DNA from 4 places in the Lactobacillus sp. ESL0263 genome. Region 4 is predicted to be linked to each of the others. Evidence: predicted binding sites of a transcription regulator. Region 4 holds the regulator's gene; each other region holds the start of a gene.

Region 1 (8,262 bases), on a different contig from region 4:
ATTGTTTTATGGCGATCCCAAATTGTATCAAGCACCGTCTTGGTCGGATCAAGCAGTTGTAATTCTTGATCATAATAACCGATGTCAAGAGAGGCACCATACTTGATCGAACCACCCTTTGGCTTTAATTCCTTCATGACAGTTTTAAGTAGGGTAGATTTACCAACTCCGTTAGGGCCAATTACTGCAACACGATCGCCCTTGTTAACTTGCAAGGAAATATCTTCGACCATGGTTTTTGTTGGATAGCCAATGGTTAAGTCACGTAAAATTAATACTTCTTTTCCGGAAGGGCGTTCACTTCTAAAGTTAATTTGAACCTTGTTTTTATGTTTAGGTGGAGTGATCCGTTCCATTTTTTCTAGTTGCTTACGTCGACTTTGGGCACGCCTAGTGGTTTTAGCTCTGGCAATATTCTTTTGAATGAATTCCTCATCCTTTTTGATTTTTTCTTGTTGTCGCTCGTAAGCCTCTTCTTGCTGCATGTTGCGTAACTCACGCTCAGCAACATAGTTAGAGTAGTTTCCCTTAAAAACAGTTAGTTTACCAAATTGTAATTCAAAAATTTGGTTAGCCAAATGATCTAAAAAGTACTGGTCGTGGGAAACAACCAAGATAGCACCAGAATAGCTCTTTAGATAGGTTTCTAACCAGTCCAAAGTATCTAAATCAAGATAGTTGGTAGGCTCATCGAGCAAAAGTAGGGGTGGCTTACGTAACAACAGTTTAACGAAAGCTAATCTAGTTTTTTCACCACCCGAAAGACTACCAATTGTTTTTGTCCATGTTGATTCAGGAAAATTAAAACCATTTAGAATACTCTTAATATCAGACTGATAAGTGTAACCGCCTTGTTGTTCAAAGTTAAATTGAAGCTGATCATACTGTTTAAGCAGCTGCTTATCTTCGGGATGAGCGGCAATTTTTTCCTGCAGAGTATGAATATTCTGGCTCATTTGAATTAGCGTAGCAAAAACAGTCAACATTTCATCCCAAATGTTGTTTTCTTCGTTTAAGCCATTTTCCTGTGCAATATAGCCAACGTCGATGTCTTTATTAATCGTGAATTCGCCATGTGTAGCTTCTTCTTCACCGGTCATAATTTTTAATAGGGTAGTTTTACCAACCCCATTTGGTCCCACTAGACCAATTCGTGCATTTGAATCAATTGAAAAATTGACGTTCTTAAATAGTGTAGTAGCGCCAAATTGTTTCTCTAAGTTGTGTCCTTGTGCAATTATCATAATTTTTCACCTAAAAACTATTTTAGCATACACTGCAGTGCGATAGTGGACGGATTATTGAAGGGAGGCAAAAACGAAGTTAGTGAAGATCTGGTAATTATCAATTTGTTAAGGAATGTGCAAATGAATTTTTACTAGGTCAAGATTTTTTAAGAGAAAAACTGAAATTAGCCCCTTTTTTATTAATTCAAGATTGTGAAAAAAACATTTGCAAATGCTATCAATTTATAGGTAAAATAATACTAATTGATGAGCTAATTCACAAATAACTCTTAGGCAAAATAAGTTGGAGGCTTTTAAAATGGAAAAAATCAAAATACCGACTGCGACTGCGAAAAGATTACCGTTATATTATCGCTATTTAATTATTTTAAATGAGGCAGGTAAGGAAAAAGTTTCGTCGACTGAATTATCAGAAGCTGTTCAAGTAGATAGTGCTTCAATTAGACGTGACTTTTCATATTTTGGTGCTTTGGGTAAGCGTGGCTATGGATATGATGTAAAGAGTCTGCTTACTTTTTTCAAAAAGATTCTTAATCAAGATACTCTAACTAATGTTGCCTTAGTCGGTGTTGGTAATTTAGGACATGCGCTTCTTAACTATAATTTTAAGCGGAGTAACAATATCCGTATTTCCTGTGCCTTTGATATTGACCCTAAGATTACTGGTAAAATTTTGAGCGGTGTGCCAGTTTACGAGATGAGCGAGTTGAAGAAACAATTAAGTGACCAGCAAATTACTATTGCCATTTTGACTGTTCCATCTGATTCTGCCCAAAGAACTGCTGATGATATGGTAGAGGCTGGCATTAAGGGGATCATGAACTTTACCCCTATTCGCTTATCTGCTCCAACTGGTGTAAGAATTCAGAATGTGGACTTAGCAACTGAACTACAAACATTGATTTACTTCCTTGACTCAGATAAGGGTAAGGATAATCAGTAACAAACCCAATAATATCAACGTTTTAAGCAAATTAGCACTTTGATGAAAAAAGTGCTAATTTTTTCTTGCTTTTTTTTGGAAAAGGGGTTATTATCATATTTGTAAGTTAGCACTTGGGTAATAGGAGTGCTAACCGACAAGTAAATAAAAATGAAATTAAACAATAGGAGGGACAAACGTGTTACAACCAATTGGTGATCGCGTGATCGTAAAAGTTAAAGAAGAAGAAGAAAAAACTGTAGGCGGAATCGTCCTTGCTTCAAATGCAAAAGAAAAGCCAACAGAAGGTGAAGTTGTTGCAGTTGGTGAAGGCAGTTATGCTGACAACGGCGACAAGATTCCAATGTCTGTCAATAAGGGCGACGTTGTTCTTTACGACAAGTATTCTGGCACTAATGTTGAATACGAAGGCGAAAAATTCTTAGTCCTTCATGAAAAAGATATTTTAGCAATTGTTAAGTAATCTAAGGAGCGGATATTATGGCAAAAGACATTAAATTTTCAGAAAAAGCAAGACGTTCCCTATTAAAGGGTGTTGATAAATTAGCTGATACTGTTAAAGCAACTATCGGTCCTAAGGGTAGAAATGTTGTTTTGGAACAATCATACGGCAACCCAGAGATTACTAACGATGGTGTGACAATTGCTAAGTCAATTGAATTAAAAGATCACTACGAAAACATGGGTGCTAAGTTAGTAGCTGAAGCAGCACAAAAGACTAACGATATTGCCGGTGATGGTACTACTACTGCAGTTGTTTTAACTCAAGCAATTATCCGTGAAGGAATGAAGAACGTTACTGCTGGTGCTAACCCTGTAGGTGTTCGTCGTGGTATTGAAAAAGCAACTAACGCAGTTGTTGATGAATTACACAAGATTAGCCACACAGTTTCTTCAAAAGATCAAATTGCTCAAGTTGCTTCAGTTTCTTCAGCTTCAAAAGAAGTTGGTGATTTAATTGCTGACGCAATGGAAAAAGTTGGTAATGACGGTGTTATTACCATTGAAGATTCACGTGGTATCGAAACTGAATTATCTGTTGTTGAAGGTATGCAATTTGACCGTGGTTACTTATCACAATATATGGTAACTGACAACGACAAGATGGAAGCTGACTTAGACAACCCTTACGTTTTGATTACTGACAAGAAGATTTCTAACATTCAAGATATCCTACCTTTGTTGCAAGAAATCGTTCAACAAGGTAAATCATTATTGATTATTGCTGATGACGTTTCTGGTGAAGCTCTTCCAACTTTAGTATTGAACAAGATTCGTGGTACTTTCAATGTTGTAGCTGTTAAGGCTCCTGGTTTTGGTGACCGTCGTAAGGAACAATTACAAGATATTGCTGCTCTTACTGGTGGTACAGTAATTACCGAAGACCTTGGTCTTGAATTAAAGGACACTACAATTGCTCAATTAGGTCAAGCACGTCGTATCACTGTAACTAAGGACTCAACTACTATTGTTGATGGTGCTGGTTCAGAAGATGCTATCAAAGAACGTGAAGATTCAATCAGAAAGCAAATTGCTGATACTACTTCAGACTTTGACAAGAAGAAGTTACAAGAGCGTCTTGCTAAGTTAACTGGTGGTGTAGCTGTTATTCATGTCGGTGCTGCAACTGAAACCGAATTGAAAGAACGTAGATACCGTATTGAAGATGCATTGAACTCAACTCGTGCTGCTGTTGACGAAGGTTACGTAGCAGGTGGTGGTACTGCTTTAGTTGATGTTGAAGATGCAGTTAAGGGCCTTAAGGGTGACAATGCAGATGAACAAACAGGTATCAACATTGTTTTACGTGCTTTAAGTGCTCCAGTTCGCCAAATTGCTGAAAACGCTGGTGAAGATGGTTCAGTTATCTTGAACAAACTTGAGAGTCAAGATCCTGAAGTTGGTTACAACGCAGCTACTGACAAGTGGGAAAACATGGTTGAATCTGGTATTATCGATCCAACTAAGGTTACTCGTACTGCATTACAAAATGCTGCTTCAATTGCTGCTTTATTATTAACTACTGAAGCAGTTGTTGCAGAAATCCCAGAAGACAAGCCTGCAGCTGATCCTAACGCTGCTGGTGCCGGCGCTCCTGGTATGATGTAATAATTATTTTGCTGATTCAAAAGAGTCGTTCAATTGAGCGACTCTTTTTTTATTGCTGAGTTTTAGCTTTTCCTCTTAGCTTTCTCAAAAAGCGTTTATGAGAAAGTTAAAAAAGATAATAATATTAATATGTCTGCTTGTATTATATTTTGTCACAAGAAAGGAAAGCTGATGGGATATTTATGCTTACTTGGCGTTCTAGTGATCGTTGTAGGTTTTATTCTAGGAGTAGACACAGTTGCTGTTGTTGTGATTTCTGCTTTGGTATCAGTCTTAGTATCAAGAATTGATTTTGTTTTTACGAATTTAATGGTGCGTTCGGTTGGATCTGCCGGAATTCTGCCACAATTATTAGCAACATTGGGAACTGTTTTCACTGTCTCTGGTGTTGGTCAAGCAACTTCAAAAGCAATTTCTGGACTATTGGTAACCATCTATTAGGTGTTATTCTATACTGTGTAGCAATAGCAGCAAACTTTAACACTTTGCCGGTTGCATTAATGGAAATGAAAGATCCACTAGGTGTAATCAAACAGCAATATCCAATTGCGTTAATTATGTTGCTTGTTCACATTATCTTGATGTACTTCTTAGCTTTTTAATAGTTAGAAAAGAGAATGAAAATGAAAATTTTAGTAACAGGTTTTGATCCATTTGGTGATGATAAAATAAATCCTGCAATCGAAGCTGTTAAACGGTTAGACGATGAGATTGCTGGTGCAAAAATTATTAAAGTTGAAATACCAACGGTTTTTGGTGATTGTGCTGATGTTGTGCATGATGCGATTGAACAACATCAACCGGATTATGTTTTAAACATTGGTCAAGCTGGCGGCCGTTATGCGCTAACTCCAGAACGAGTTGCGATTAACTTTGATGATGGCAGGATTGCTGACAACAAAGGTTATCAACCGATTGCGACACCAATTCATGAAGATGGTCAGAATGCGTACTTTACCCAATTGCCTGTTAAGGCAATGGTTAAAGCAATCCGTGAAGCTGGAATTCCTGCATTGGTTTCAACAACAGCGGGTACTTTTGTCTGCAACCACATTATGTATCAAGTTCAGTACATGATTGATAAGGAATTTCATGACCTTAAAGCTGGTTTCATGCATATTCCATTTTTACCTGAACAAGTCGTTGCAAGACCTGATACACCAAGCTTAAGTTTGGCTGATGATGTAAGAGGTATTACTGCAGCAATTACTGCTATCGTTGAAATGGACGGCAAAAAAGACCTTCATAGTGTTGAAGGTCACATTGCTTAAGACTTATTAACTAAGTTAGTAAATTGGTTTACAAAATCAAATATTTGTAAAAAAAGAGATCGTTTGTTGCGGTCTTTTTTCTTTTGACAGATAGTTTAGCGTATAATGATAACAGTAACGCAAAAGAAGAAGAGGAACAAATGGCTAAAGCAAATTTAACTCCGATGATGGAGCAATATCACGAAATTAAAAAGCAATATCCCGATGCTTTTCTTTTTTATCGCGTCGGGGATTTTTATGAATTGTTTGAAGACGATGCCGTCAAGGGTGCACAGATTCTTGAGTTAACTTTAACGCACCGATCAAATAAATCAGAAAATCCGATTCCAATGGCGGGTGTTCCTCATGTTGCAGTTGATTCCTACGTGGATACTTTGGTTGAAAAGGGTTATAAAGTAGCGCTATGTGAGCAGCTTGAAGATCCTAAAGAAGCTAAAGGGATGGTCAAACGAGGTATTATTCAACTAGTTACACCAGGAACACTAATGAACGACAAGCCAAGTGAGGCTAAGGAGTCCAACTATTTAACTTCCGTTGTTACTACTAAAAACAGCTTCGGTTTGGCCTATAGTGACTTGTCGACTGGTGAAATTTATACGACACATTTAAAAACTTTTGCGGCCGTTTCAAATGAACTACTATCATTGCGAACTAGAGAAGTTGTTTATAATGGACACTTAAGCGACCGCGACAGTGAATTTTTGCATAAAGCTAATATTACAGTTTCAGAGCCGGCTGAATTAACTGGTAATCACGCTGAAGTTTCATATGCCCAACAGAATTTAACTAATGAGGCTGAAAAAGAAGCAGTTAAGCAATTAGTTGGTTACTTGTTGCAGACACAGCGTCGCAGCTTAGCGCACTTACAGATTGCTCAAAGTTATGAAGTCAGCCAATATTTGCAAATGTCACATACTGTTCGTGACAACTTAGAATTAACTGCTTCGGCTAAAACAGGCAAAAAAATGGGCTCACTTTTTTGGGTGCTCGATAAAACTCACACTGCAATGGGTGGCCGTCTTTTAAAACAGTGGCTTGCTCGTCCACTTTTGTCGGTTAATGAACTGAATAACAGACAGGAAATGGTCCAAGCTCTCCTTGATGGTTATTTCACACGCGAAAACGTTATTGATTCGCTAAAGGGCGTCTATGATTTGGAAAGACTAACGGGACGAATTGCTTTTGGTAATGTTAACGCTCGTGAACTTTTGCAACTAGCACATTCACTTCAAGCTGTTCCCGACATTTTGACCTCTTTGGCGAATTCTGATAACCCCGTGTTACAGAACTTTGCGCAAAAGATTGATCCACTAAAAGGAGTTGCCGAGTTAATTAGTTCAACCATTGTCGAGCAACCACCAATTCTGACTACAGAGGGTGGCTTGATTCGTGAAGGCGTTGACAGTCAGCTAGACCGTTATCGAGATGCAATGAATAATGGTAAAAAATGGCTAACTGAGATGGAACAGACCGAGCGTCAGAAAACTGGAATTGATAATCTGAAAGTTGGTTATAATAAGGTTTTTGGCTATTATATTCAAGTCACCAATTCAAATAAGAGTAAGGTGCCATTAGATCGTTATACACGTAAGCAAACCTTAACTAATGCTGAAAGATATATCACACCAGAACTAAAAGAACACGAAAATTTGATTTTGGAAGCTCAAACCAAGTCGACAGAACTTGAATATCAATTATTCGTCAAATTACGTGAAGAAGTTAAAAAAGATATTTCTGCTTTACAAAAATTAGGTGCGCAGGTGGCTGAGCTTGACGTCTTTTGTTCGTTTGCGCAAGTGGCCGAAGAAAATAATTACTGTCGTCCAAGTTTCCATACAGATAATCAGGATGTGAAAGTTGTTCTTGGCCGTCATCCTGTTGTTGAAAAGGTTATGAAGTCAGGAAGCTATATTCCAAATGACATCAAGTTGGCAAATGACACCGATATTTATCTCATTACCGGACCAAATATGTCTGGTAAGAGTACGTACATGAGACAAATGGCTTTAATTGCAGTTATGGCTCAGGTCGGCTCATTTGTTCCAGCAGATAGCGCAGATTTGCCGATTTTTGACCAAATTTTCACAAGAATTGGTGCAGCAGACGACCTGATTTCGGGTCAAAGTACTTTTATGGTTGAGATGACAGAAGCAAATGAAGCTTTGCAAAACGCAACCAAAAGAAGTTTGGTTTTATTTGATGAAATTGGCCGTGGAACTGCGACTTATGATGGTATGGCTTTAGCTGGAGCAATCGTGCAGTACTTACATGATGAAGTCGGTGCCAAGGTTCTGTTTGCAACGCATTTCCATGAATTAACTGCACTTGAGCAGACCTTACCTCGTTTGAAGAATATTCACGTTGGCGCGACTGAAGAAAATGGTAAGTTAATCTTTTTACATAAGATTTTGCCAGGTCCAGCAGATCAAAGTTATGGTATTCACGTTGCTCAATTAGCAGGATTGCCACGTAAAGTTCTTCGTCAGGCAACAAAATTACTCAATCGTTTGGAAGCACAAGGTAATGATTTGGGGCCATCTTCGGCTCAACTTGACTTATTCTCAAGTGCTACTAGTGATGAAGGCGAAAATCCAGTTGAGACGGCTGATTCTGAAAACAAGTTAACAGATAAAGAAAAAGACGTTTTAGATGAAATTTCGAATCTCTATCTGGCTGACCAAACACCACTTCA
Region 2 (8,262 bases), on a different contig from region 4:
CCGGGCGATAGCATATGTTCACGTAGGAGTCTCACCTAACAGTTTATTTGTTGCTATTTAATTTTCATATTGAGTGTAATATATCAAACTGCGCTAAGTCAAGTTATTTAATTTATTTCTTTAGTTGCATATTAGTTTTGAAGAAATATAATAATCCACCAATTACTAATACTAATGCCAAGGCAATCGGTAATGCCAGACGGCGCGGATGCGTGAGCTGCGTACGTTCATCATTTGATAAATCATATTTATCTAGTGCATATTGATAACGCTGATCAATTGTTGTGGCACAAGCCCTAAAAACAAACCGCAGGCCCTTATTAAACTCTTTTTTATTGTTGCTACGAAGCTGATCAGATTGTGATCGAATAATGTTGCCCCTAATGTCAGCAGTAAAGGCACTATGCAAATCCTTGCTGGAATAAATCTGAACATTTTTCTTTTTGTCCTTATAGCCCACAATAATAAAGACAGTACGCTTATACTTGCTTAGTTTCTTAGGTGTTAAATGATCAACCCGATTGACTGTTTTCACGATAATTTTGGGTTGCTCACTAGTTTGTAAATAGCGGTTGTTTTTCTCCTTAATTAACTTGCTAGTTTCTTTTTCTACCAAATTACAGTTATCGTGTAAATCTGGATTTGAAAAAGCGGTCGTTGTCAGAAAAAGACCGATCAGTGCAATAACTGCTACTAGCTTAGTTTTCAGCATCTTCCAATTTACGTGCCAATTGCTCCACGTAATTTCGGTCGATTTTAATTTGCTCATAAGGAACCCCACAATCTTTAAACAGTGCAATTGTTAACGGACTGTCGTGATAGTCAAAATAATAATTAATCTTCTTAACTCCAGCTTGAACCAGCGACTTGGCGCAATTATAGCATGGAAAATGCGTGACATAGATCTCCGTACCATCAGTTGAGACGCCATTACGAGCGCACTGAATAAGCGAGTTCATTTCGGAGTGAATGGTGCGTACACAATGCCCATCGACGAGTTGGTGGCCAACATCATCGCAGTGTGGTTCATTCGTAACAGAGCCATTATAGCCCGTACCAATTATCCGGTTATCCTTAACCAGAACACTACCAACAAGCGCACGATCACAGGTAGAACGTTGGGCAATTACCAACGCCTGCATCATAAAATATTGCTTCCAAGGAATCCGATCACGCATCTTTTTTACCTCTTAAAATAGTTCAAACCGATTGCATCCCTAACCTCACTCAAGGTTTGATTTGCAACCTGGTTGGCCTTTTCCGAGCCTTCGATTAGCATTTCATAAACTTCATCTTGCTTTTGTTCATATTCTGCTCTACGCTCGCGAATTGGTGCCAATTCATTTTCAAGCACTTCATTTAAGTAGCGCTTAATTTTGACGTCACCCAAGCCACCTTTTTGGTAATCTTCTTTCAATTGCGCTACTTTATTCTTATCAGGATCGAAAATGTCGAGGTAAGTGAAAACAGTATTGCCTTCAACCTTGCCTGGATCTTCAATGTGAATGTGATCAGGATCAGTGTACATTGACATGACCTTTTTTTGAACAGTTTCAGAATCATCTGATAGATAAATCGCATTACCTAAAGATTTTGACATTTTGGCATTACCATCAAGTCCTGGCAAACGACCCTGACCCTTTTCAGGAAAGTAACCTTCTGGTTCAACCAAAACATTGCAGTCATAAACGCGGTTAAAGGTACGAACAATTTCACGTGCCTGCTCAAGCATTGGCTCTTGGTCATCACCAACTGGCACTAGTGTTGCCTTGAACGCCGTAATATCGGCTGCCTGCGAAACTGGATAGTTCAGAAAGCCAACCGGAATGGAATCATTAAAGTTCTTTTGCTTAATTTCAGCCTTAACTGTTGGATTGCGCTCCAAGCGACTTACAGTCACAAGGTCCATATAATATGCCGTCAATTCAAATAGCGCAGAAATTTGGGATTGCACAAAAATAGTTGATTTTTCAGGGTCAATGCCAACAGCCAAATAATCCAATGCAACTTGAATGAGGCTATTACGGATTTTTTCGGGATCGCGGGCATTATCAGTTAATGCTTGTGTATCGGCAATCATGATATAAGGCTGATACTCCCCTGAATTTTGTAGCATTACCCGATTTTTTAAGGAACCGATGTAATGTCCAACGTGGAGCTTTCCGGTTGGGCGGTCACCCGTCAAAATAACTTTTTTAGCCATGGTTTTTACCTTTCTGAAAACTTAAAACTTGTTTTAATGTAATAATTATAGTTAATTCTACCAAAAATCAAGCAATGATTAAACATGGAGGATAAAATGTGCAATCAATTTCAGCTGCCTACCTTAGCAGATATTAAAAAATACTTAGTAAATGACTTAAACCTACCATTGATTGAACCCGATAAGAACTTACCGCAAAATCAGGCAGTTTTTCCAAAAGGGACCGCTTCAGTGCTGCTATACCAAAATGATCAGCTTCAGCTCCAGCCAAAAGCTTGGGGTTACCCTAGTCCATTTGCCCACCAAAAGGTGCTTTTTAACGCTCGCGTTGAACGCTTTTTTGAGCAAAAGAAGTCAATGTGGGATTCTTCCTTTGCTAAATATCGGTGCATCATTATTGCTAGTCAGTTTTTTGAATCCAGTCATGAAACTTATGTTGCTACTAACAGCCATGAATATCACGAACGCTACTATTTTCAAACTGCTAATGAGCCATTAACGCTGATTGCCGGAATCTATCAAAAAGACCATTTTTCAATGGTAACTACGCAGCCGTCAGCAGAATATGCCAAAGTGCACGATCGAATGCCGTTAGTGATCAAACCTAGTGAACTACGCCAATGGCTCTTTCAAGACTTTTCATCCCTCGTTGATCGTAGTCAATTTCAGCTCACAAGTGCCAAACTACCTCAACGTCAGTAAATATCTTTTTAAAGTACCCCAACTTCTTCATAAGCTAATTACCAAATCTGTGCTTGGTTTCAAAAAGGAAACATGGTAAACTATTTGAGTAATGCGGGTATAGTTTAATGGTAGAACGTTAGCTTCCCAAGCTGAAGATGCGGGTTCGATTCACGCTATCCGCTTAACAAGAAAAAGGCAACGATTGAACATCGTTGCCTTTTTGTTTTATGTTATTCTGCTTAAGTCATAATAATTAGAATTACGCTATTTAGGACCGCTAAGTAGATTGGCATCCAAATGGTCTGGGTATGCAGATACGACCATGCAAATATTGCGCCAAAAAGTGCATTAACTAGCAAAAGCGCAATTGAATCTTGCCAGTTTAACAAACTAAACAAAATGCCTGAAACAATAATACCCAAAACTGCTGTCATCACTGTATTTTTACGAAAAGCGTAATTGAACAAGAAACCAGTAATCAAAAATTCCTGCAAAACTGGTATAACCACACCCAACGCCAATACGAGAAACCAATAAGCTAAAGTCGATTCATGTTGCAAATAAGCAATCTGAAAATGATACATTTTTAATTTTCCAGTTGATTGTAGCCATGAAACAAAAATGCGTAAGACTGTTATAACAATTGTTGAAGCAATAATTAAGCCAAAGTTATTAAGCCAGGACCCAGAATAGCTTCTATCGAAAAAGCGTTGCTCGCGATTAAACCGGTAAATAAAAAATAGCAACACCATCAAAGAAATGGTTATAAACAAAATCAAATCCCAGATGTGAATTGGTGAATTCATCGTAACCAGTTTGAACGCGCCGGCAACCATCAAATAACCAATTAAATAGAAAATATAGCGTATTAGGTTACCCTGTCTTGATGCTGGTGTATTCACTATCAATTACCCCTATCTCTTTGTGTACCCTACAAAGTTCATATTATAGCAAAAAAAGACTACTTTATGAAACACCAGCACCATTTTTCACTTAAGAAAAACTAAGCACTAATCATAAGCATTACCGCCATTATGGCCACCAACTAAGCTACTACGCTTAATTGCGGTTGCACCATGAAGCAGGCTTGACGCCTTGACTAAGCTTGTAAAACCATATTTTTGTCTTATTTGATCAACCGTTTGATCAATTTTTTTCTTTTTAATCTGTTGACCTGGTTGCACAAAAAAGGTTAATTGTTGGTAATTATCGGGATGCAAGTCGCCACAACTCACACCTAAGGCACGAACCCTTTCTCCATGCCAGTTTTTGCGAAAAAGGGCAAGCACTTCTGCTGCAATTGCATCATTATCATTAGTTGGACAAACTTTTTGCTGAACGTTAAAGCCTTTCCGTTTGCCCTTAAGCCGATATTTTGAAAAGTTCACCATTAGGCTAATGCATCCCGTCTGCACCTTATGTGATCTAATCCGAGCTGCCACTTGTTCACTAATTTCACGCAAGACAATCTCTATTTCACGCTGATCCGTATAATCTCTGGTCAAAATTTGCGAATTGCCATAGTTCTTCATTTTGGGAAAATACCGTTCTCTAATAATGCTTCGGTCAACACCCCAACTCATTGCAAATAACTGCTCGCCCATTACGCCAAACTCTTTTTTTAGAATTGCAGGATCTGAATGTGCTAGTTCATACATATTATTAATGTTAAGCCGGCGCAAATGCTTTGCTGTGCGTTTGCCAATGCCACAGACTTCTTCCATGTCTTTAATCTGCCAGATAGTATCAGGAACATCAATGTAGTGCCAATAGTCAATCATTGAGTGACGATGCTTAGCTGAGATATCCATTGATAATTTAGCCAATAAGGGATTTTCCCCTATTCCACATGTGGTATAGAAACCAAGTTTATTTTTGATTTCGAGCTGTATCTTACGTGCAACTAAATATGGATCGTCGCCAAATAGATGCCACGATTTTGTCATGTCAATCATGCTTTCATCAATGGAATAGGGATGAATATCTTCATCAGCCGCAAATTGACGAAAGATTTCAAGTATCTGCGTACTGCGCTTAATATATAAGTTCATATGCGGAGGCACCAAAATTAAGTCAGGTGCCTCTTTTTTGCTAGGAACATCACGAACCCGCATTACATTATTTAGACCATATTTTGCCTTAGCTAAGGGCGAAGCAGCCATGATTAAGCCAGAACCGTAACTTTCCTCATCTTGCTGATGAGACGCAACTGCCAATACCGCCTTCATTGGATTAAGACCTAATTCAATTGCTTCGCAGCTAGCAAAAAACGATTTATTATCAATCATAAACACAACATTATGAGGTTCATAACGATAATCATACATTTTTTACCACTTCCATTCCGAACTCTTGTTTGTATTATAAATTATACAAACGCAAGTTCGGTTAGGCAAGAATTTTTTATTCGACTGCAAGAATTGTCACTTGGTACTCACCCGCAGGGGCTGCCACATTTACTACTGCGCCAGCTTCTTTTTTATTTATCGCCTGACCCAAAGGTGAGTCAAAGGAAATTTTGCCTTCGGCAATATCAGCTTCCATTCGTCCAACGATCTGATACTTTTCTGTTTCTTCATCATCATCAAAACGAAGCGTTACTGTTTTACCTAAATCAACTTTGCCATCATCGTTCTTTTCAATTACTTCAGCATACTTCAATTGCTTTTCAAGGTAGCGCAAACGACTTTGCAGGTGCCCCAAGTCTCTCTTAGCCTCTGTATACTCGGTATTTTCCGATAAATCACCAAGTGATCGGGCCTCCTGCAAAATTTTGATTCGTCTTGGTCGGTCCTTTTTTAAACGAGCAATTTCCTCTTCAATTTTTTGGTAGCCTGTTGGCGTCATTTTCTGATAATAAACCAAAGTTTTATCTCCTTTTTTACTTTTTTATAAAAATTTTCCACAAGTTTTTTCCTTGATATATCAGCATTTCGCTTCGATTTTTAGCACTCGGCAAAGAAAAGTGCTAAAAAGTTGTTCACTTTTCGAATAATGGTACTATAATATTAATTGTAAGGAAGAAATGGAAGTCTTCACTTACATATTTAACTAAATTGAAAACAAAAAAATTGGAAGGAAGTTTTAAATTATGGCAAATGATATGATGAATCGTCGTAATGACTTATTTGATGCAATGAATGATTGGTTTGATCTTCCTAGAAAGTTTTTTGACGATACTAATGTTGCCAAATTAATGCAATCAGATGTAATTGAAAACGATAAAGAATATGTGATTAAAGTTGATATGCCAGGAATGGATAAGAGCAATATCAATCTAAGCTACAATAATGGTATTTTAAGCGTTTCAGGCTCAAGAAAATCATTTAAAGATATGTCCAAGGACAACAGCCTTATTCATCGTGAAAGAATCGATGGTCACATTTCTCGTAGCTTTAGATTACCAAATGTAGTTGCAAGTGAGATCAGTGCAAAGTATGATAATGGTGTATTGACTATTACTTTACCAAAACAAAGTTCTGATCAAAGTGATAATTCAATTCAAATTGATTAGCTTATTTATATTTTAATTGCAAGAAGTTCTAGATAAGTTGCCAATACAAATAATTCTCTAAAGTGGGTTCAGCTATTGAACCCACTTTTCTTTTAGATTAAAATAGAAAGTAATTTAAAATTAGATTAAAAAAGGAGAATTATCTATGGGACATCAAGTTACTGTCCAGGAACTAGAAAAGTTTACGGACAATTTTAATCAAAACCCTAAAAATCAAGTAGTTGCACGTGCAACTCAAAAAAGTGGTGTGTTAGCTGCTGCTTACAATGAACGTGTACAAGGTGAACTAACTCGTGTTTTCTCTACAGAATTAGACACAGAAAATGTTACTAATCAGCGTCAATCTGGTCGTTGTTGGGAATTCGCCACACTAAATATTTTGCGCCACAACTTTGGTAAAAAGCATAACTGTAAGAATTTTACTTTCTCACAAAGTTACAACTTCTTCTGGGACAAAATCGAGCGTGCAAACATTTTTTATGACAACATTTTGGACACAGCAGACAAGCCCCTCAACTCACGGACAGTTAGAGCTATTTTAGAAGGTGCCGGTCAAGATGGTGGTCATTTCCACATGGGAGCTGCTTTGATTGAAAAATACGGTGTTGTACCTTCTTATGCAATGCCTGAAAGCTTCAACGCTAATAACACCAGTGCCTTGGGTAAGGCTTTAGGTGACAAGTTGAAGAAAGACGCTTTGGTTTTGCGTAAATTAAAGCAAGAAGGAAAAGACGAAGAAGTCGAAAAAGCACGTGAACAATTTTTAGGTGAAGTTTACCAAATGACAGCAATTGCCGTTGGTGAACCACCAAAGAAATTCGATTTGGAATATCGTGATGACGATAAGAAATATCACTTAGATAAAGACTTAACTCCACTCGAATTTTTGCACAAGTACATGGGCGATGTTGACTTTGATGACTACGTTGTATTAACAAATGCACCTGATCATGAATACAACAAGCTCTACGGCTTACCATTCGCTGACAACGTTGAAGGTGTCTGCCGAATCAAGTTCCTAAACTTGCCAATGGAGTTTTTGGAAACTTACGCAGTTAACCAATTAAAAGACGGCGAAGCTGTTTGGTTTGGTAATGATGTTGGTATACAAAGTGACCGTAAGGCAGGTTACCTTGATAACAATCTATACAAATTCAACGAGTTGTTTGGCGTTGATTTAACAATGTCTAAGGCTGACAGATTGCGTACTGGTGCTGGTTCAGCTACTCACGCTATGACGCTAGTTGGTGTTGATGAAGATAACGGTCATATTCGTCAATGGAAAGTTGAAAACTCATGGGGCGAACAAAACGGGGACAAGGGCTTCTTCGTTATGAATAATGACTGGTTCAAGGACTATGTCTACGAAGTTGTCGTACACAAGAAGTACTTAACTTCTGAACAACTTGCCTTGGCAGAAGGCCCAATTACAGATCTTCCTGCTTGGGACTCAATCGCTTAAGCTGGTTGATAGATATAAAAAGACGAAATTCAATTATGAATTTCGTCTTTTTTTGTCTAAATCAACATTTAATCAGATCAATAATTTTTAGTTTTAGCTGTCTAATTTTTGGTCTAGAAACAGCAAACTTTTTTGTAAAAGAGCAAAAAATAGATCTACTTTCATTCTTTTAATCAGTACATTTTCAGTCCCCTTATTGTCACTTGTTTCACTAGCGATATAGGTTTGACCATATGTATCTCCGTGATCAGTACTAATTTTGATATTAGCTGGAACTGTTTCAAACAATTCTGGCCAAATTGCATATTCCATTGCAACCAAATCATGTACCGGTGAGTCTATGAAACCAAATTGTTCACCGGATTTTTGATAAAAACGTAGTAAATTACCTGCTAATTT
Region 3 (8,262 bases), on a different contig from region 4:
TTCTACCTAGTGTCATTATTCCATTGGTTAATATGGCGTTGGCTGGACTAGCGATTAGTCTACATATGATTCCAGTGTGCGTTTATCCAATATTGAAAGGAACGCCTGGAGTGTTGCTTTCCTTTTTTGGCACTAATGGCAATTGGGGGACTTTATGGTTTACTATTGCGCTTTTTGTACTCGATGTTTGTATTATGTGGCCGATTATGAAAATTAATGAACAGGTTGAGGAAATGTTAAAAGCTGGGAAAGGAAGTCAGTTCTAATGCAGGTACGAAAGAACCCTAATTTTAAATGGCTGCTGATGCTAGTGGCGTTGTTAGTAGTGATTGCTATTCCCAGTTATTATTGGATGAAAAAGGAGAATAATGCGCACGCAGAGCGGAGTCGCTCGATGATGTCCCCAGTCATCATGGTACCCGGCTCAAGTGCCACAACTGAGCGCTTTAATGAACTAATTGATCAGCTGAACAAAACGACAATGAATGAGCATAGCGTTCTCAAAGTTACTGTTTCACGTGAAGCAAAATTATCGTATAGTGGGTCGATTAATAAGAATGATCAGGAACCGATAATCATTATTGGCTTTGCGAATAATAAAGACGGTTATGCCAATATTAAAAAACAGGCTTTTTGGCTAGACGTTGCCTTTACGTCTTTGATGCAAAATTATAAATTTAATAATTTTAAGGCGTTTGGACATTCAAATGGTGGTCTTATTTGGACATACTGGTTAGAACATTACTATGCACAGTATTCTGATGATGTAAGGATTAAGCGGTTGATGACGTTGGGAACGCCTTACAATTTTACTGAAAATAACATCAATAACCGTACACAGATGCTAGCTGATTTTATTAAAAACCGTACAGCACTTCCGGAAAACTTGAAAGTCTACTCGTTATCTGGTGGCAAAAGCTATGAATCAGATGGAATTGTGCCAGAAACTAGTGTTGCCGCAGGTAAGTTTATTTTTCAAAAACAGGTCAAATCTTACACGGCAATGACGGTCACTGGCGAAAAGGCAGACCACTCGGATTTGCCACAAAATAAACAGGTAATACAAGCCATTCGGGAGTATTTGCTAAAAAAACCTGATCGACCTGGGAGACCAGAAAAAAATTTAAAGCCAAGAAGAAGGAGAAGTAATCGATGAAATATCATGAACAGCCAACTAAGATTGAAGTTATCGGTGGCAAAGTTAATAACTTAAAGAATATTAATGTTGATATCCCACTACATAAATTCGTGGCAATCTCAGGCTTGAGCGGTTCGGGGAAATCGAGTCTCGCAATGGGGATTCTTTACTCAGAGGGGGCACGACGTTATCTCGATTCACTTGCAGCTTATACTAAAAGGCGGATTAGTCAGGTCGGTAGGGCACAGGTTGATGAAGTGCGTCATATTCCTTCTGCACTTGCTTTGCGCCAGCGCCCAACTGTTCCTGGTGTTCGGTCAACCGTGGGCACAGTAACAGAGGTTTTTAACGTCCTACGTTTGATTTTTTCACGCTTGGGCTCACCTGTATGTCCTAATGGGCATAGATTAGCGCCAACCATTAAAATTGCTGAAGCGATGGACTTAACTGGAGAGGCAATGGGACGTGTTACTTGTCCAACCTGCGGTGTTCAGTTTTATGCTTTTAGTGCTGAAGACTTTGCTTTTAACTCAGATGGTGCATGTCAAAAGTGTCAGGGGTTAGGAACCGTTGAACAAATTGACGATGATAAGATTATTGCAGATGAAAATCTATCATTGGAAAATGGCGCAGTTGCCACATGGCAAATCCCCGGAAGAAATTGGATGTGGCGCATTGCCCGTGAGCTAGGTGTTCGGACAGATGTTCCATATAAAGAATTGTCCGAGGATGAAAAAGAAATTGTTTTACACGGTGAGGAACGGAAAATACCAGTTGATATTCCAACTTCGACTGGGCGAGTTTATCACCTCGACGCACTTTATGAAAATGCCTATAACGCTGTCGCGAATTCACGCAAAACGACTAAGTCTGAACGCGGCTTAGAAAGAATCAACTCTTTTTATCGTTTCAAGCCTTGTCCACGCTGTCACGGCTATCGGGTTGATCCAAGTCGCTGGAATCAGTTGGTGGCAGGGAAGAACATTATCGAGGCCGAACAACTTACGCTGGGTGAGTTAGCAGACTATTTAAAGAAAATTATGGCATGGCTTCCAGCAGACATGCATGATTTAGCTGAAAACTTAACTGGTGAACTGATGCATCAGGTTAAACCATTACTAAAATTGGGTCTAGACTACTTAAGCTTAGATCGTCAAGCTAATAGCTTATCTACTGGTGAATTGCAACGGATTCAGCTTGGTCGGACCTTGAGGACAGAGACGACAGGAGTGCTCTATGTTTTGGACGAGCCATCTGTCGGACTGCATCCAGATAATGTTGCTGGCTTAATTGAGGTCTTCCATGAGCTCGTCAACCAAGGTAATTCGCTTGTTGTTGTTGACCATGAAACTTCTATTATTGAGGCAGCTGATTGGATAATTGAAATTGGTCCTGGTTCGGGTTCAGAAGGTGGTCAAATAATTGCGCAAGGAACCCCGAAAGAAATTGAGCAAACTAATGCTTCATTAATAGGGCAATATTTAACTGGGGATGCACCGTTATATGTAAGAAAAAGTGCTAAACCTGATGATCTTTTTAAAGATGGCACAATTGCTTTAACTGTTAATAAGCGCTTCAACTTGAAAGATGTCCATGCTGAGATACCAGTTGGACGCCTTACTTCTGTTACAGGTTTTTCCGGTGCTGGAAAAACGACTTTGATTCTAGACTCACTTTTACCCGCTCTAAAGGCTGAAAAAGAAGGTAGTGTTAAGCCTGAGTGGGTGACTAGGCTTACAAGCAATGGCATCAAAAATGTGATCAGCGTCGACTCGTCACCTGTTGGTAAAAACCAACGTTCCACGGTAGCAACATACACAGACATTATGGATAACTTACGTAAGTTATTTGCCCAGCAGCCGCTCGCTAAAAAGTTGAAATATCGTGCCTCCCATTTTTCATATAATAATAAAGAAGGAGCATGTCCGTCATGTGGAGGAACTGGGGTAATTTCACTTGATATTCAGTATTTACCGGACATGGTGGAGACATGTTCTGTATGCGGTGGCCACCGTTTTAATCAGGACGTTTTAAGGGTTAAATGGCATGATTTAAGTATTGCGGACGTGCTGGACTATTCAGTTGATGATGCATTGAAAGAAAATCTTTTTGGGGATGAACCAAAAATTGCTAAGACAATTGAAACTCTGCATGATATGGGCTTAGGATACCTTCACTTAGGAGAATCAACGCCAGCATTATCAGGTGGAGAAGCGCAACGATTGAAATTAACCAGCCATATTCACCACCAACAAAAAGGCAGCCTCTTTGTTTTCGATGAGCCAACCGTGGGCTTGCATCCAAGTGACGTTAGAACGTTGCTGCAGGTTTTTCAAAAATTGTTAGACCAGCATGCAACAATCATTACAATTACACATGACCTCGATATTATGGCTAATAGTGATTATATGATTGACATGGGTCCGCGTGGCGGATTGAACGGTGGAAAGATAATTGCCTGTGGGACACCTGTGGATATTTCACACCAGAAAGATAGTTTAACGGCAAAATATTTGCGTGAGCACATAAATTTATATCAAAAATAACCCAAAATCTATGCCTTGTAGTAGTCGAAAAAGCGATTATTGCAAGGTTTTTTGCTACAAAATAAATTTCACAAATAAAATGTGGAAAAGTTTTGCAAAAAGGTTGCATTCTGTGGATAACCTGTTAGAATATTATATGTAAGCAATTAGCAGTCGAAGACGTCGAGTGCTAATTACAAATTTTATCCTATAAAGGGGTGCATATTTATGGCATATTTTGACAACGAATTTGATAATTTATTTAACGAACTTAACAACTCTTTCTTTAACGATGATAATAATGGCTCTATCCCAGTTCACTATTCAAGCATGAACATTTCTCCACAAGGAATTAATCAGAGCGAACAAATGCCTGGTCAACCAAAAAAGGAGAAACCAATTGGTATTGACTTGGTTGAACAAGCTAAAAACAATAAATACGATCCGGTAATCGGTCGTGATGAGCAAATCCAAGAAGTAATAGAAATTTTGAGTAGACGTAAGAAGAACAATCCAGTTTTGGTAGGTCCTGCGGGAGTTGGTAAAACTGCAATTGTTGAAGGTCTAGCTCAAAAGATTGCTCAAGGTGATGTTCCTGACAAGATGAAGGACAAGCACATTATTGCAATTAATATTAATGACATGGTTGCAGGCTCAAGTCTACGTGGTAGTTTTGAAGAGCGCCTGAAGAAAGTCATTGACGAAGCAAAGAAGAATCCTAACATCATCTTGTTTATCGATGAAATTCATAACATTGTTGGTGCTGGTTCAACAGATTCTGAAAACAATAGTGGTGATGCCGCAAACATTTTGAAACCTGCTTTGGCAAGTGGCGACTTAAACTTAATCGGTGCAACTACAACAGGGGAATACCGCAGAATCGAAAACGATGCTGCTCTAGCACGTCGTTTCCAACCAGTTCAAGTTCCAGAACCTTCAACTGATGTAACTGTTAAAATCCTGGAAGGGTTAAAGAAGAAATATGAAGACTATCACCACGTTAAATACAGTGACAGTGCTTTGCGTTTAGCAGTTGAATTGTCACAACGGTATATTCAGGGACGTTATTTACCTGACAAAGCAATCGACTTAATGGATGAAGCCGGTGCTAAAAAAGGTCTCGACAGCGTTCCAAGTGATGAAGCCACTCTGAAAAAGAGAATTAGCAGTCTTGAAAGAGAGAAAGCAGAAGCAGCTAAAAATGAAGACTATGCAAAGGCAAGCGACTTGAAGAAGAGAATTGAAAAACTTCAAGAACAGGCCGAGCATATTGATGAAACTGCAACACCAAAGGTAACTGATCAAGATATCTACGCTTTAATTGAAGCTAAGACCAAGATTCCAATGAGCGAATTGCATGCTAACGAAAGTCAAAAGAATCTCAACTTGGCTGAAAAATTGAAGAAAGCTGTTATTGATCAGGACAATGCTGTTGATGTTATTACTGATGCAATTGCTCGTAAGCAAGTCTTCAAAGATAACAATCGTCCTACTGGTTCATTCTTACTAACTGGACCAACTGGAGTGGGCAAGACAGAACTGGCTAAGCAACTTGCTATTCAATTATTTGGTGGTGAAGATCATCTAATTCGACTTGATATGTCAGAATATCAAGATCAAATGGCAGTTAACAAGTTAATTGGTTCTGCACCTGGCTACGTTGGTTACGGTGAAGGCGGTCAATTAACTGAAAAAGTTCGCCACCAACCTTACAGCTTAATTCTGTTCGATGAAATAGAGAAAGCTAACCCACAAGTCTTCAACGCATTATTGCAGATTATGGATGATGGACGTTTAACAGATGCTCAAGGCAGAACTGTTTCCTTCAAGGACACAATTCTAATCATGACCTCAAACGCTGGTTACTCTGACAACTTGTTAAAAGATGGCAAAGTGGATCACGATAAGATGATTAAGGCCTTAGAAGCATACTTCAGACCAGAATTTTTGAACAGATTAGACGCAATTGTGCCATTTAATTCATTGACTGAAGCTGACATGACTAAGATCATCGACATTTACCTAAAGAAGATGTCACATGTTTTGGCAAAGAAAGATGTCAAAGTTGAAGTTTCTGATGATGCTAAAGCTTACTTCGCTGAAAAAGGGTATGACAAGAAATTTGGTGCACGTCCTCTTCGTCGAGTAGTTGAACAAGACATGGAGACGCCAATCGCTAAATTATTGCTAAAAGAGCCTGATACCAAAGAAGTTAAATTTACTGCTGATGATAAGCATGTTTATCTCAATGATGAAGTAATTTTAGATATTGAGCCAAAAGCTGATTCAAAAGATGAGCAAGCTGAAGCTGAAGAAACAAAAGAATAATCGTTGCTTAAAAGTCATTCCGAAAGGAATGGCTTTTTTGCTATATAAACTTTTTTACAAGTAAATAGGGTGGTGTTTCACGTGTGACATTTTTGACGAAGAGACTCTTAGAATTAATCCTTGGAAAGCTGTTGACAGTAGCAAAATTATGGTTTACATTAGTTAACAATTAAATAATAATTAAAAGTTAAAAAGAAATTTTTAACTGAAGTTTTTAAGGAAAAAGTAGGAGCATTGCTATGAAACAAAAAGTAGAAGACCTTGACTGGAAAAATTTAGGCTTTGTTTATCGCGATTTACCATATCGTTATGAAGCTAAATATAAAGACGGCGAGTGGCAAGAGGGAAAATTGATTGAAGATTCTACTCTTGCTCTTTCCGAAGGTGCAGAAATTTTGCACTACGGTCAAGAAATTTTTGAAGGACTGAAGGCTTATCGTAGAGAAGACGGTAAGATTAACTTGTTTCGTCCCGATGAAAATGCGCATCGATTTGCATTATCTGCTGAGCGTTTGGCAATGCCACCATTTCCAGAAGATCGTTTTGTTGAAGCTGTTAAGCAAGTAGTTTTGGCAAACAAGGAGTATGTGCCACCTTATGATAGTGGCGCAACACTTTATTTACGTCCCTTTATGATTGGGACATCCAATGTTTTGGGTGTTCAGGCAGCCAATGAATATACCTTCCGCATTTTTGCTGTTCCGGTTGGCGCTTATATTAAGGGGCTTAACCCAGCAGATTATATTGTTAGTGAATATGACCGTGCTGCTTATGCTGGTACGGGTCAAGCAAAGACCTCTGGTAACTATGCCAGCAGTTTGCTGCCATCAGTTGAGGCTCATAAAAATGGCTTTGCGGATTGTTTATACCTTGATCCACGAGAGCACAAATATGTTGATGAATTTGGTGGCGCTAATTTTTACGGTATTACCCAAGAAGGTCAATTTGTTACACCAAAATCTAAATCAATCTTGATCTCAATTACCAAGAGGTCACTGCTGGAACTAGCTAAAAAGCAGGGCTTAAATCCAGTGGAAAGACAAATCACTTTGGAAGAAGCCTTTAACATGAAAGAAGCTGGAGCTATGGGTACTGCTGCAGTTATTTCACCAGTGGGTTCGATCACTTATGAAGGTAAAAAACATGTCATTTATAGTGAAACAGAAACAGGTCCAGTAACAACTAAACTCTATAATGAGCTAGTTGATATTCAATATGGAAAGCAAGAAGGTCCAGAGGGTTGGGTCCAAACAATTGATTAATTAAAAATAGAAAAGGTGACGAGATATTAAATCTCGTCACCTTTTTAATTGGCAATGTTCTTTAGAACTTGTTCTAACATTTTTGGAAAACTCTTGTCAGCTGGTAGTGATTTATCCGCAAACCAACCAGTTCCAACATTTACAATATCGCCGATTGTTAAATCACGAAGATAGCGACTAGCAATCAACTGCTGCTTTGGTTCTGAATATTCAGTAGCCAATAGTTGATTTATCAAAGAGCGTAGCTCCTCAAAGGCTGCAGTTACTTCGGGATAAGCATTAGTCCGAGGCATTTTTAGAACTAGCTGAGTTAGTTTGAAATGCTTGAGTGCAAGTGTGCGGAACTCTGTAGCCAAAGCGATAATGCCCTTGATTCCTGTTTGCCCAAAGATTTTTTGTTGAAGTTGCTGACTTACTTGGTTGATGGCCCAAGCAACGACACAATAGCTTAATTCTTGTTGATTAGAGAAATAACTATAAAGTGCTTGTGAGCGTGTACCTAATTGTTGGGCAACTAGCGAAAAGCTTAGTTCACTACCTGATTCGATTAAAGAAACGCTAGTTTCAATGATTTTTTGTTTGGATAAAATTTGACGTGGCATTATTAACCTCGAATAGACTTGACTGTTACAGCATGTAAACTATAATTACATATTGTAAATATAGTTTAGCTTTTAATATTTAAGAAGGCAAAATATAATGAAAATTTTTCTATTATTGCTAATCGGTTTGGTGATAGGCACTCTTGTTATCCTGTTTGGTGGCGGTGGTGCTGCAATCTATTTAGGAATATTAACAGGTTTATTTGGCTTAAAGGCTGCAAGTGCTTCGGCAACTTCATTAATGACTGTTTTACCTTCATTAATTATTGGCGCATGGAGCTATTATCGTCAAGGAAAAATTAACACTAAAATTGGTAATCAAATGTTATTGGCAGCAATTCCTGCCGTAATAGTTGGTGCACTCTTATCAAAATATATTCCTGCTAATTTGTACAAATGGTTGATAG
Region 4 (8,262 bases):
TGTTACGATTACAGCAGTTGAATGCACTAATGATTTATCATATGCAACTATTTATTACAGTATTCTCTCTGAAAGTGCTAAAAAGGAAGAGGAAGCTGCAGCTGGTTTAGAAAAAGCAAAAGGGATGATGAGACACTTGTTAGGACAAGTGCTGACAGTCTATAAAGTTCCTGAGCTGATTTTTAAACGTGATAATTCAGTTAAATATGGTAGTAAAATTGACCGTTTAATTGCTGAAGTAAAGAAGCAAGATGAGGATCGCAATAATTAATTAAAAAGCGCTTGCGAGCGCTTTTTTTATGGAATAGGAAAATATGATAAACGGAATTTTAGTAATCGATAAAGATAAAGGCATGACAAGTGCTGATGTTGTCTATCATTTGAGAAAAGCATTACATATCAGAAAAATTGGTCATGCTGGCACACTCGATCCAGATGTGACCGGTGTATTGCCAATTGCAATTGGCCAAGCTACTAAGCTGATTGAATTAATGCACACACAGAATAAAAAGTATGAGGGCACAGGAATTATTGGTTATGCGACTGATAGCTATGATGTGAGTGGGACAGTTTTGGAATGTGAAAAAATCACAGCTCCAATTTCAAAGGAAACCATCCAACAAGCAATGCAAAGCTTTGTGGGAGAAATTGAACAGGTTCCGCCAATTTATTCTGCTGTCCGCGTTAATGGTAAGCATTTATATGAATACGCTCGTGCTGGTATTGAAGTAGAGCGACCAAAGCGGCAGGTGCAAGTTTATCAATATGATATTAAAAATGATCCAACCTTTGATATGGAAAAAGGTGAAGAAACTTTTGATTTTCAGATTGAATGTAGTAAGGGCACTTACGTGAGATCTTTGGTCAACGATCTTAAAACTGAATTGAATGTTCCTGCAGTTATGGAATCATTGAGAAGAACGGCTAGCTCAGGTTTTGATTTGAGCCAAGCAGTTAAATTGGATGAAGTAATTAATGCACCTGAAAAGATTGCCGATTTTATTCAACCAATTGATGCCTTTTTCAAGGATTATGAAAGTATCAACTTGAATGATCAGCAATGGCTTAAGGTGAAAAATGGTAATGCAATAGTTTTGAAAACGAATGCAAAAAAAGTTGCGTTAAGGTACAATAATAGAATTAAAGCAATATACGAAAAGGATGACCTTATGTATCATCCGTTTTTAATGTTATTACAAAACCAATAGAATGAAATGAAGGCTTTATTGTGCAGATTATCCAGTTAACTTATCCAATTAAGGAAAAAATTTTTTCTACTAAGATCGTACTTTCTTTGGGCTTTTTTGATGGTGTACATCGTGGTCATCAACATTTAATTAGAACTGCCAGAGAAAAAGCAACAGAGAAAAAGCTTCCTCTTGCAGTGATGACATTTGACCATCATCCAAAGTCAGTTTATCAAAAAGCAGATGTTAGCTATATTGATAGCATAGACGAAAAAGCACACAAGATGGAAAAACTGAATGTTGATTATCTTTTGGTAATGCATTTTAGTGATGCTTTTGGTAAGTTAAATCCTCAACAATTTGTTGACGAAATTATTATAAAACTTAACACAGATACAGTCGTTGCTGGATTTGATTATACATATGGTCCAAAAGACGTAGCAAATATGAAAAATTTTCCTAAGTTTGCTAAAGGAAGGTTTGATATCGTCAATGTGCCGCAGCAATCATATGATGGCCAAAAAATTGGTTCTACTGAAATAAAAAAAGCCATTGTTAATGGAGACATGGAACTAGCTAGCGAACTTCTCGGCTGTCCATATATGATGTCTGGAAAAATTGGTCATGGATTGCGCAACGGTCATAAACTAGGTTTTCCAACTGTAAATTTGGTATGGCAAGATAGTAAGGTAATTCCAAAAATTGGTGTTTATGCCACAAAAACAAAGATTGATGGACATTGGTATGATTCAATGACTAGTGTTGGATACAATGTAACTATCGGCGATGGAAAAAAAGTTTTAATTGAATCAAATTTATTTGGCTTTGATGAAGAAGCCTATGGCAAAAAAGTGGCTATCAAATGGTACAAGTATACACGTGGTGAGATTAAATTTGCTAATTTGGATGATTTAAAGAAACAAATGGAAGCAGACGAGACCGAAATTAAGGCTTATTTTGCTCAGCAAAGTTAATTTTAGTTAAACAGTAATTCAAGTTAAAATTAATTGCGAAAAAATTAGCACTCAACTTGACATTCTGCTAAAAGCTAGTATCATAATAATTGTTAGCACCAAAAAAGTATGAGTGCTAAAAGTGAGGGCGATATTTATGTTGACCGAACGTCAAGAATTAATTTTAAAAACAATTATTAATGATTTTACTCAGACGCATGATCCTGTTGGCTCAAAAACAGTGATGAATCAGTTACCGATGAAAGTCTCAAGTGCGACAATTCGAAATGAAATGGCTGCGCTTGAAGATAAGGGTCTTCTTGAAAAAACACATCTTTCAAGTGGACGAATTCCGTCGATGGACGGTTATCGGTACTATTTAGACAACTTGCTTGAGCCACTTAAGATACCATCCTCTGTTTACAAGAGAATTGTTAGTCAACTTGATCAACCATTTCATCAAGTTAATGAAATTGTTCAAGAAGCAGCAAAGATTTTATCTGATTTGACTAATTACACAGCTTTTGCAGAAGGGCCAGAAAACAATGATATCACAATAACTGGTTTTAGAATTGTCTCTTTAATTAATAGACAAGTGATGGCAATTTTAGTTACTAGTGATGGTGATGTTCACAACCAAGTTTATAACTTGCCACGTAACATCAGTGGTGATGAAATTGAAAAAGCAGTCCGAATGATTAACGATGAGTTAATTGGCAAAACGCTAAATGAGGTTACATCATCTTTGCTTAATCGAACTTTGGGTAAGAAGCTTGCTAATTCTCATGCAAGTGACTTACTTGAGTTGGTTGAAGACGTCATTAAAGATGCTACAAGTGAGCAAATGTATGTTGATGGTCAGATTAATTTACTTAATAATACTTCTTTGGATGATGTCTCAAGTTTACGCTCTGTTTATGAGTTAATTGATCACAATGATTTGATTTCAGATATGGTTGATCAATGTATGAACTCAGACAGTGGTAAGTATCCAATTCGTGTTAGTTTGGGTTCAGATTTGCCAAGTGATTTACTTAAGGACTATAGCCTGCTCACTGCGGAATATAGTGTTGGTTCACATGGTAAAGGCGTAATTGCTTTACTTGGTCCTAACAATATGCCATATTCGCAAGTAATTGGTCTTTTGGAATATTTTAGAAATGAACTTGCTAAGAAACTACTTGAGTATTATGGTAGATTCAAATAAAGGAGGTTAGCCGTGAGTAAAGAAAAATATGCTAGTGAAAAAGATCTAAACAAAGATCAAATTAAAGCTGAAGAAAAAAAGTCTGATACAAAGGCTAATACTACAGATAAAAGTAAGAAACCTGAGACTTCAAAAAAGCTTGAAACAGAATTAGCAAAAATAAAAGAAGAACAAAAAGAACTAGAAGACAAGTACCTTCGTAGTCAAGCGGAAATGCAGAATATGCAAAATCGCTACAACAATGAACGTGCCCAATTGATTAAGTATGAATCACAATCCTTAGCTAAAGATATTTTACCAGCGATGGATAATTTAGAAAGAGCATTGGAAACCAAGGTAGATGATGAGGCTTCGCGTCAACTTAAAAAGGGTGTTCAAATGACTTTGGATGCGCTTGTTAAAGCCATGAAGGATCATGGAATTAGTGAAATTGATGCTGAAAAAGCACAGTTTGATCCGAACTTACATCAAGCAGTTCAGACTGTTGCAGCTGAATCTGATGATCAAAAAGATCACGTCGTTCAGGTTCTACAAAAGGGATATTTATATAAAGATCGCACATTAAGACCAGCAATGGTTGTTGTTGCTCAATAATTGAAAGGATGATTATTAATGTCAAAAGTTATCGGTATTGACTTAGGAACTACTAACTCAGCAGTTGCAGTTCTTGAAGGAAAAGAACCTAAGATAATTACTAACCCAGAAGGTAACCGTACTACTCCATCTGTTGTTGCTTTTAAAGATGGTGAAATTCAAGTTGGTGAAGTTGCTAAGAGACAAGCAATTACCAACCCAAACACAATTTCATCAATCAAGCGCCACATGGGTGAAGCTGACTACAAAGTTAAAATTGGTGATAAGGCTTATACTCCTCAAGAAATTTCAGCAATGATTTTGCAATACATTAAGAAGTTTGCTGAAGACTACTTAGGTGAAAAGGTTACTGAAGCTGTTATTACAGTTCCTGCATACTTCAATGATGCTCAACGTCAAGCAACTAAGGATGCTGGTAAAATTGCTGGTTTAGATGTTAAGAGAATCATCAACGAGCCTACTGCTTCTTCACTTGCTTATGGTCTTGATAAAGATGCAGAAGATGAAAAAGTTTTAGTATACGACCTTGGTGGTGGTACTTTCGATGTTTCAGTTTTGCAATTGGGTGATGGCGTCTTCCAAGTATTGTCAACAAACGGTGATACTAACCTTGGTGGTGACGACTTTGATAACAAGATTATCGATTGGCTAGTTCAAAACTTTAAGGATGAAAATGGTATTGATCTTTCTAAAGATAAGATGGCTTTGCAACGTCTAAAGGATGCTGCTGAAAAAGCTAAGAAAGACTTATCTGGAGTATCTTCAACTCACATCTCACTTCCATTCATTTCAGCAGGCGAATCAGGTCCACTTCACCTTGAAACAGACTTAACTCGTGCTAAATTTGATGAATTAACTGCTGATTTGGTTGATCGTACAAAGATTCCATTTGATAATGCCTTAAAGGATGCAGATTTAACTGTAAATGACATTGACAAAGTTATCTTAAATGGTGGTTCAACTCGTATTCCAGCTGTTCAAGAAGCTGTAAAGAGATGGGCTGGCAAAGACCCTGATCACTCAATTAATCCTGATGAAGCTGTTGCCTTAGGTGCCGCAATTCAAGGTGGTGTCATTTCAGGTGACGTTAAGGATGTTGTTTTACTTGATGTTACTCCACTTTCACTTGGTATTGAAACCATGGGTGGTGTCTTCACTAAGTTGATCGAAAAGAACACAACAATCCCAACTTCAAAGAGCCAAATCTTCTCAACAGCTGCTGATAATCAACCAGCCGTAGATGTTCATGTTTTACAAGGTGAACGTCCAATGGCTGCAGATGACAAGACTTTAGGTCGTTTTGAATTAACAGATATTCCTGCAGCTCCTCGTGGTGTTCCTCAAATTCAAGTTACTTTCGATATCGACAAGAACGGTATCGTTAATGTATCTGCTAAGGATATGGGTACTGGTAAGGAACAAAAGATTACTATCAAGAGTTCATCTGGTTTGTCTGATGAAGAAATTCAAAAGATGCAAAAAGAAGCTGAAGAGCATGCTGAAGAAGACAAGAAGAAGAAAGAAGAAGTTGATCTTCGTAACGAAGTTGACCAATTAATCTTCTCAACTGAAAAGACTTTGGAAGATGTTAAGGATAAAGTATCTGAAGAAGATACTAAGAAAGTCAAAGATGCTCTTGAAGCTTTAAAGAAGGCTCAAAAAGATAACAACTTGGACGAAATGAAGACCAAGAAGGATGAATTATCTAAGGTTGCTCAAGACTTGGCTGTTAAGCTTTACCAAGCTAATGGTGGTGCTCAAGGTGCTGAAGGCCAAGCTGGTCCTCAAAACCCTGGTTCACAAGATGGCAATTCAACAGGTGGTTCTGCTGACGAAGGTGAATTTCATAAAGTAGACCCAGACAAGTAAAGGGTTTATAATTAAATAAATTAGAAAAGAACTGCCGCAATAGTAGTTCTTTTCTTTTGTAAAGTAAGGAGCTTTTAGATGGCACAAGAAGATTATTATGACGTGCTAGGTGTTAGTCGTGATGCCAGTGATAAAGAAATCAACTCTGCTTACCGTAAATTAGCTAAAAAGTATCACCCTGATATAAACCATGAGCCAGGCGCTGAAGAAAAGTATAAGAAAATTAATGAAGCTTATGAAGTTCTTCATGACCAGCAAAAGCGAGCACAGTATGACCAATTTGGTTCTGCTGGTGTAAATGGTCAAGGCGGCTTTGGCGGTGGTGCAGGTCAGGGCTATGGTGACTTCAGTGGTTTTGGTGACTTTAGCGATATTTTTGGTGATATCTTTGGTAATGGTGCGCGTCAGCAACATGTTGATCCAACTGCACCTACTAGGGGCGAAGATTTAGATTATACTTTAACCATTGATTTTATGGATGCAATTACTGGTAAGAAGACTCAGGTTTCATATACTCGTAGCGAAATCTGTTCAACTTGTCAGGGTAGTGGTGCTGAAAAAGGAACACATCCAACAACATGTGACAAGTGTCAAGGAACTGGTTATATGACCATTACGCAACAGTCTTTAGTTGGTGTTGTACGAAGACAAACAACATGTGACAAGTGTCATGGCCGTGGTGTAATTATTGAGCATCCATGTCAGACATGTCATGGTAATGGTGTTGTTGATGGCAAGAATACGATTGAAGTTAATATTCCTGCAGGTATTGATAACGGCCAACAATTGCGCTATGAAGGTCAAGGTGAAGCTGGTAAAAATGGTGGACCTTACGGGGACCTATACATCAGTTATCGAATTAAGCCTTCAAAAGAATTTGAACGTAGTGGTAACACAATTTATACAACAGTACCGATTTCATTTGCACAAGCTACTTTGGGTGATGAAATCAATGTTAAAACCGTTCATGGTGAAAAGAAGTTGAAGATTCCAGCTGGTACTCAGCCAAATAAGAAGTTCACTTTACATGGTGAAGGTGTACCATACTTACGTGGCAACGGTAATGGTGACCAAGTAACCACGGTTCAGGTTCAGATTCCTAAGTCAATTAATGAAAAGCAAAGAGAAGCACTGGTTGAATTTGTCAAAGCCGGTGGAGGATCAATTACTCCACAGGAGAAGGGTTTCTTTGAACGCTTAAAAGATAAATTACAATAAACTATCAAAGCAATGAGTTTAATAACTTGTTGCTTTTTTGTTTAAGCGGGATTAAAAGATTAGCTGAGATCACAATTAAAAGTTTTATCCCTTTTAGCGAATTTGCTATAATAGGAAAGATAGAGTAAAGGGTGCAATTTATGGATATTAAAAAATTACAAGATTATCAAGAACACATTCGCAATTTTTCTATTGTGGCACATATTGATCACGGAAAATCAACAATTGCTGATCGAATTTTAGAGCTGACTGATACAGTTTCAGAGCGACAATTAAAAAATCAAATGCTGGATGACATGCCACTTGAGCGTCAACGTGGTATTACCATCAAAATGAACTCTGTAGAAATTAAGTATCATGCAAAAAATGGTGAAGACTATATTTTCCACTTAATTGATACACCAGGTCACGTCGATTTCTCTTATGAGGTTTCGCGTTCTTTGGCCGCCTGTGAAGGAGCACTATTGGTTGTAGATGCTTCTCAGGGTGTTCAAGCACAGACTTTAGCTAATACATATTTAGCAATTGATGACGATTTAGAAATTTTGCCAGTAATCAATAAAATTGACTTACCTTCCGCAAATCCAGAGCAGGCTAAGGAAGAGATCACTGAAATGCTAGGTCTAGACGCTTCGGACGCTGCCGAGGTTTCTGGTAAGACTGGACAGGGAATTGACGAATTACTCGAACGGATCGTAAAGGATATTCCTGCTCCGTCAGGTGATTTAGAGGCTCCTCTTAAAGCGTTAATTTTTGACTCAAAGTATGATGATTATCGAGGCGTAGTTCTTTCCGTTAGAATAGAAGAGGGAACAGTAAAACCTGGTGATCAGATTAAGATTATGAATACCGATCAAGAGTATGAAGTTACTGAAGTTGGTGTCTCAAGTCCTCATCCAGTTAAAAAAGATTTATTGATTGCTGGTGATGTTGGTTACTTAACGGCTAATATTAAATCTGTTCGAGAGACACGAGTGGGTGATACGATTACTTCAGCTGAACACCCCACTGCAGAACCTCTTCCTGGCTATCGTCAAATACCACCAATGGTATACTCTGGTATGTATCCAGTTGACAATGCTAAATATGACGACTTAAAAGAAGCTCTCCAAAAGCTGCAGTTAAATGATGCTGCATTGGAATTTGAACCAGAAACTTCAACTGCTTTGGGATTTGGATTTAGATGTGGTTTTCTAGGCTTACTACACATGGATGTGGTTCAAGAACGGTTAGA

The links. The regulator HrcA, encoded in region 4, represses chaperone genes, less so after heat shock. The targets are predictions, from matches to a motif close to TTAGCACTCNNNNNNNNNGAGTGCTAA.
Region 1: the regulator HrcA is predicted to act here: its motif matches at 2,297-2,323, upstream of groES (co-chaperone GroES).
Region 2: the regulator HrcA is predicted to act here: its motif matches at 5,833-5,859, upstream of F5ESL0263_RS07265 (Hsp20/alpha crystallin family protein).
Region 3: the regulator HrcA is predicted to act here: its motif matches at 3,831-3,857, upstream of F5ESL0263_RS08385 (ATP-dependent Clp protease ATP-binding subunit).

What each region holds. Positions count from the first base shown of each region.
Region 1 is NZ_REHL01000005.1:10,304-18,565, reverse strand. It holds gene F5ESL0263_RS06060 (ABC-F family ATP-binding cassette domain-containing protein) at 1-1,244, opposite strand, end outside; gene F5ESL0263_RS06055 (redox-sensing transcriptional repressor Rex) at 1,546-2,190, shown strand; gene groES (co-chaperone GroES) at 2,369-2,653, shown strand; gene groL (chaperonin GroEL) at 2,671-4,299, shown strand; gene F5ESL0263_RS08775 (5-oxoproline transporter, DUF979 family subunit) at 4,471-4,740, shown strand; gene F5ESL0263_RS08770 (5-oxoproline transporter, DUF979 family subunit) at 4,800-4,901, shown strand; gene pcp (pyroglutamyl-peptidase I) at 4,923-5,570, shown strand; gene mutS (DNA mismatch repair protein MutS) at 5,735-8,262, shown strand, end outside.
Region 2 is NZ_REHL01000006.1:184,816-193,077, forward strand. It holds M-box (ykoK) riboswitch at 1-50, opposite strand, end outside; gene F5ESL0263_RS07225 (TPM domain-containing protein) at 113-769, opposite strand; gene F5ESL0263_RS07230 (deaminase) at 699-1,178, opposite strand; gene trpS (tryptophan--tRNA ligase) at 1,184-2,203, opposite strand; gene F5ESL0263_RS07240 (SOS response-associated peptidase family protein) at 2,300-2,905, shown strand; tRNA gene F5ESL0263_RS07245 (tRNA-Gly) at 2,999-3,069, shown strand; gene F5ESL0263_RS07250 (CPBP family intramembrane glutamic endopeptidase) at 3,127-3,789, opposite strand; gene F5ESL0263_RS07255 (nucleotidyltransferase) at 3,898-5,214, opposite strand; gene greA (transcription elongation factor GreA) at 5,291-5,752, opposite strand; gene F5ESL0263_RS07265 (Hsp20/alpha crystallin family protein) at 5,979-6,401, shown strand; gene F5ESL0263_RS07270 (C1 family peptidase) at 6,547-7,863, shown strand; gene F5ESL0263_RS07275 (nucleoside hydrolase) at 7,957-8,262, opposite strand, start outside.
Region 3 is NZ_REHL01000006.1:435,667-443,928, reverse strand. It holds gene F5ESL0263_RS08400 (PTS sugar transporter subunit IIC) at 1-266, shown strand, start outside; gene F5ESL0263_RS08395 (alpha/beta hydrolase) at 266-1,156, shown strand; gene F5ESL0263_RS08390 (excinuclease ABC subunit UvrA) at 1,153-3,684, shown strand; gene F5ESL0263_RS08385 (ATP-dependent Clp protease ATP-binding subunit) at 3,892-5,991, shown strand; gene F5ESL0263_RS08380 (branched-chain amino acid aminotransferase) at 6,231-7,253, shown strand; gene F5ESL0263_RS08375 (TetR/AcrR family transcriptional regulator) at 7,298-7,855, opposite strand; gene F5ESL0263_RS08370 (sulfite exporter TauE/SafE family protein) at 7,953-8,262, shown strand, end outside.
Region 4 is NZ_REHL01000004.1:617,024-625,285, reverse strand. It holds gene F5ESL0263_RS04985 (ribosome-binding factor A) at 1-271, shown strand, start outside; gene truB (tRNA pseudouridine(55) synthase TruB) at 315-1,208, shown strand; gene ribF (riboflavin biosynthesis protein RibF) at 1,229-2,161, shown strand; gene hrcA (heat-inducible transcriptional repressor HrcA) at 2,298-3,347, shown strand; gene grpE (nucleotide exchange factor GrpE) at 3,360-3,941, shown strand; gene dnaK (molecular chaperone DnaK) at 3,960-5,810, shown strand; gene dnaJ (molecular chaperone DnaJ) at 5,889-7,028, shown strand; gene lepA (translation elongation factor 4) at 7,169-8,262, shown strand, end outside.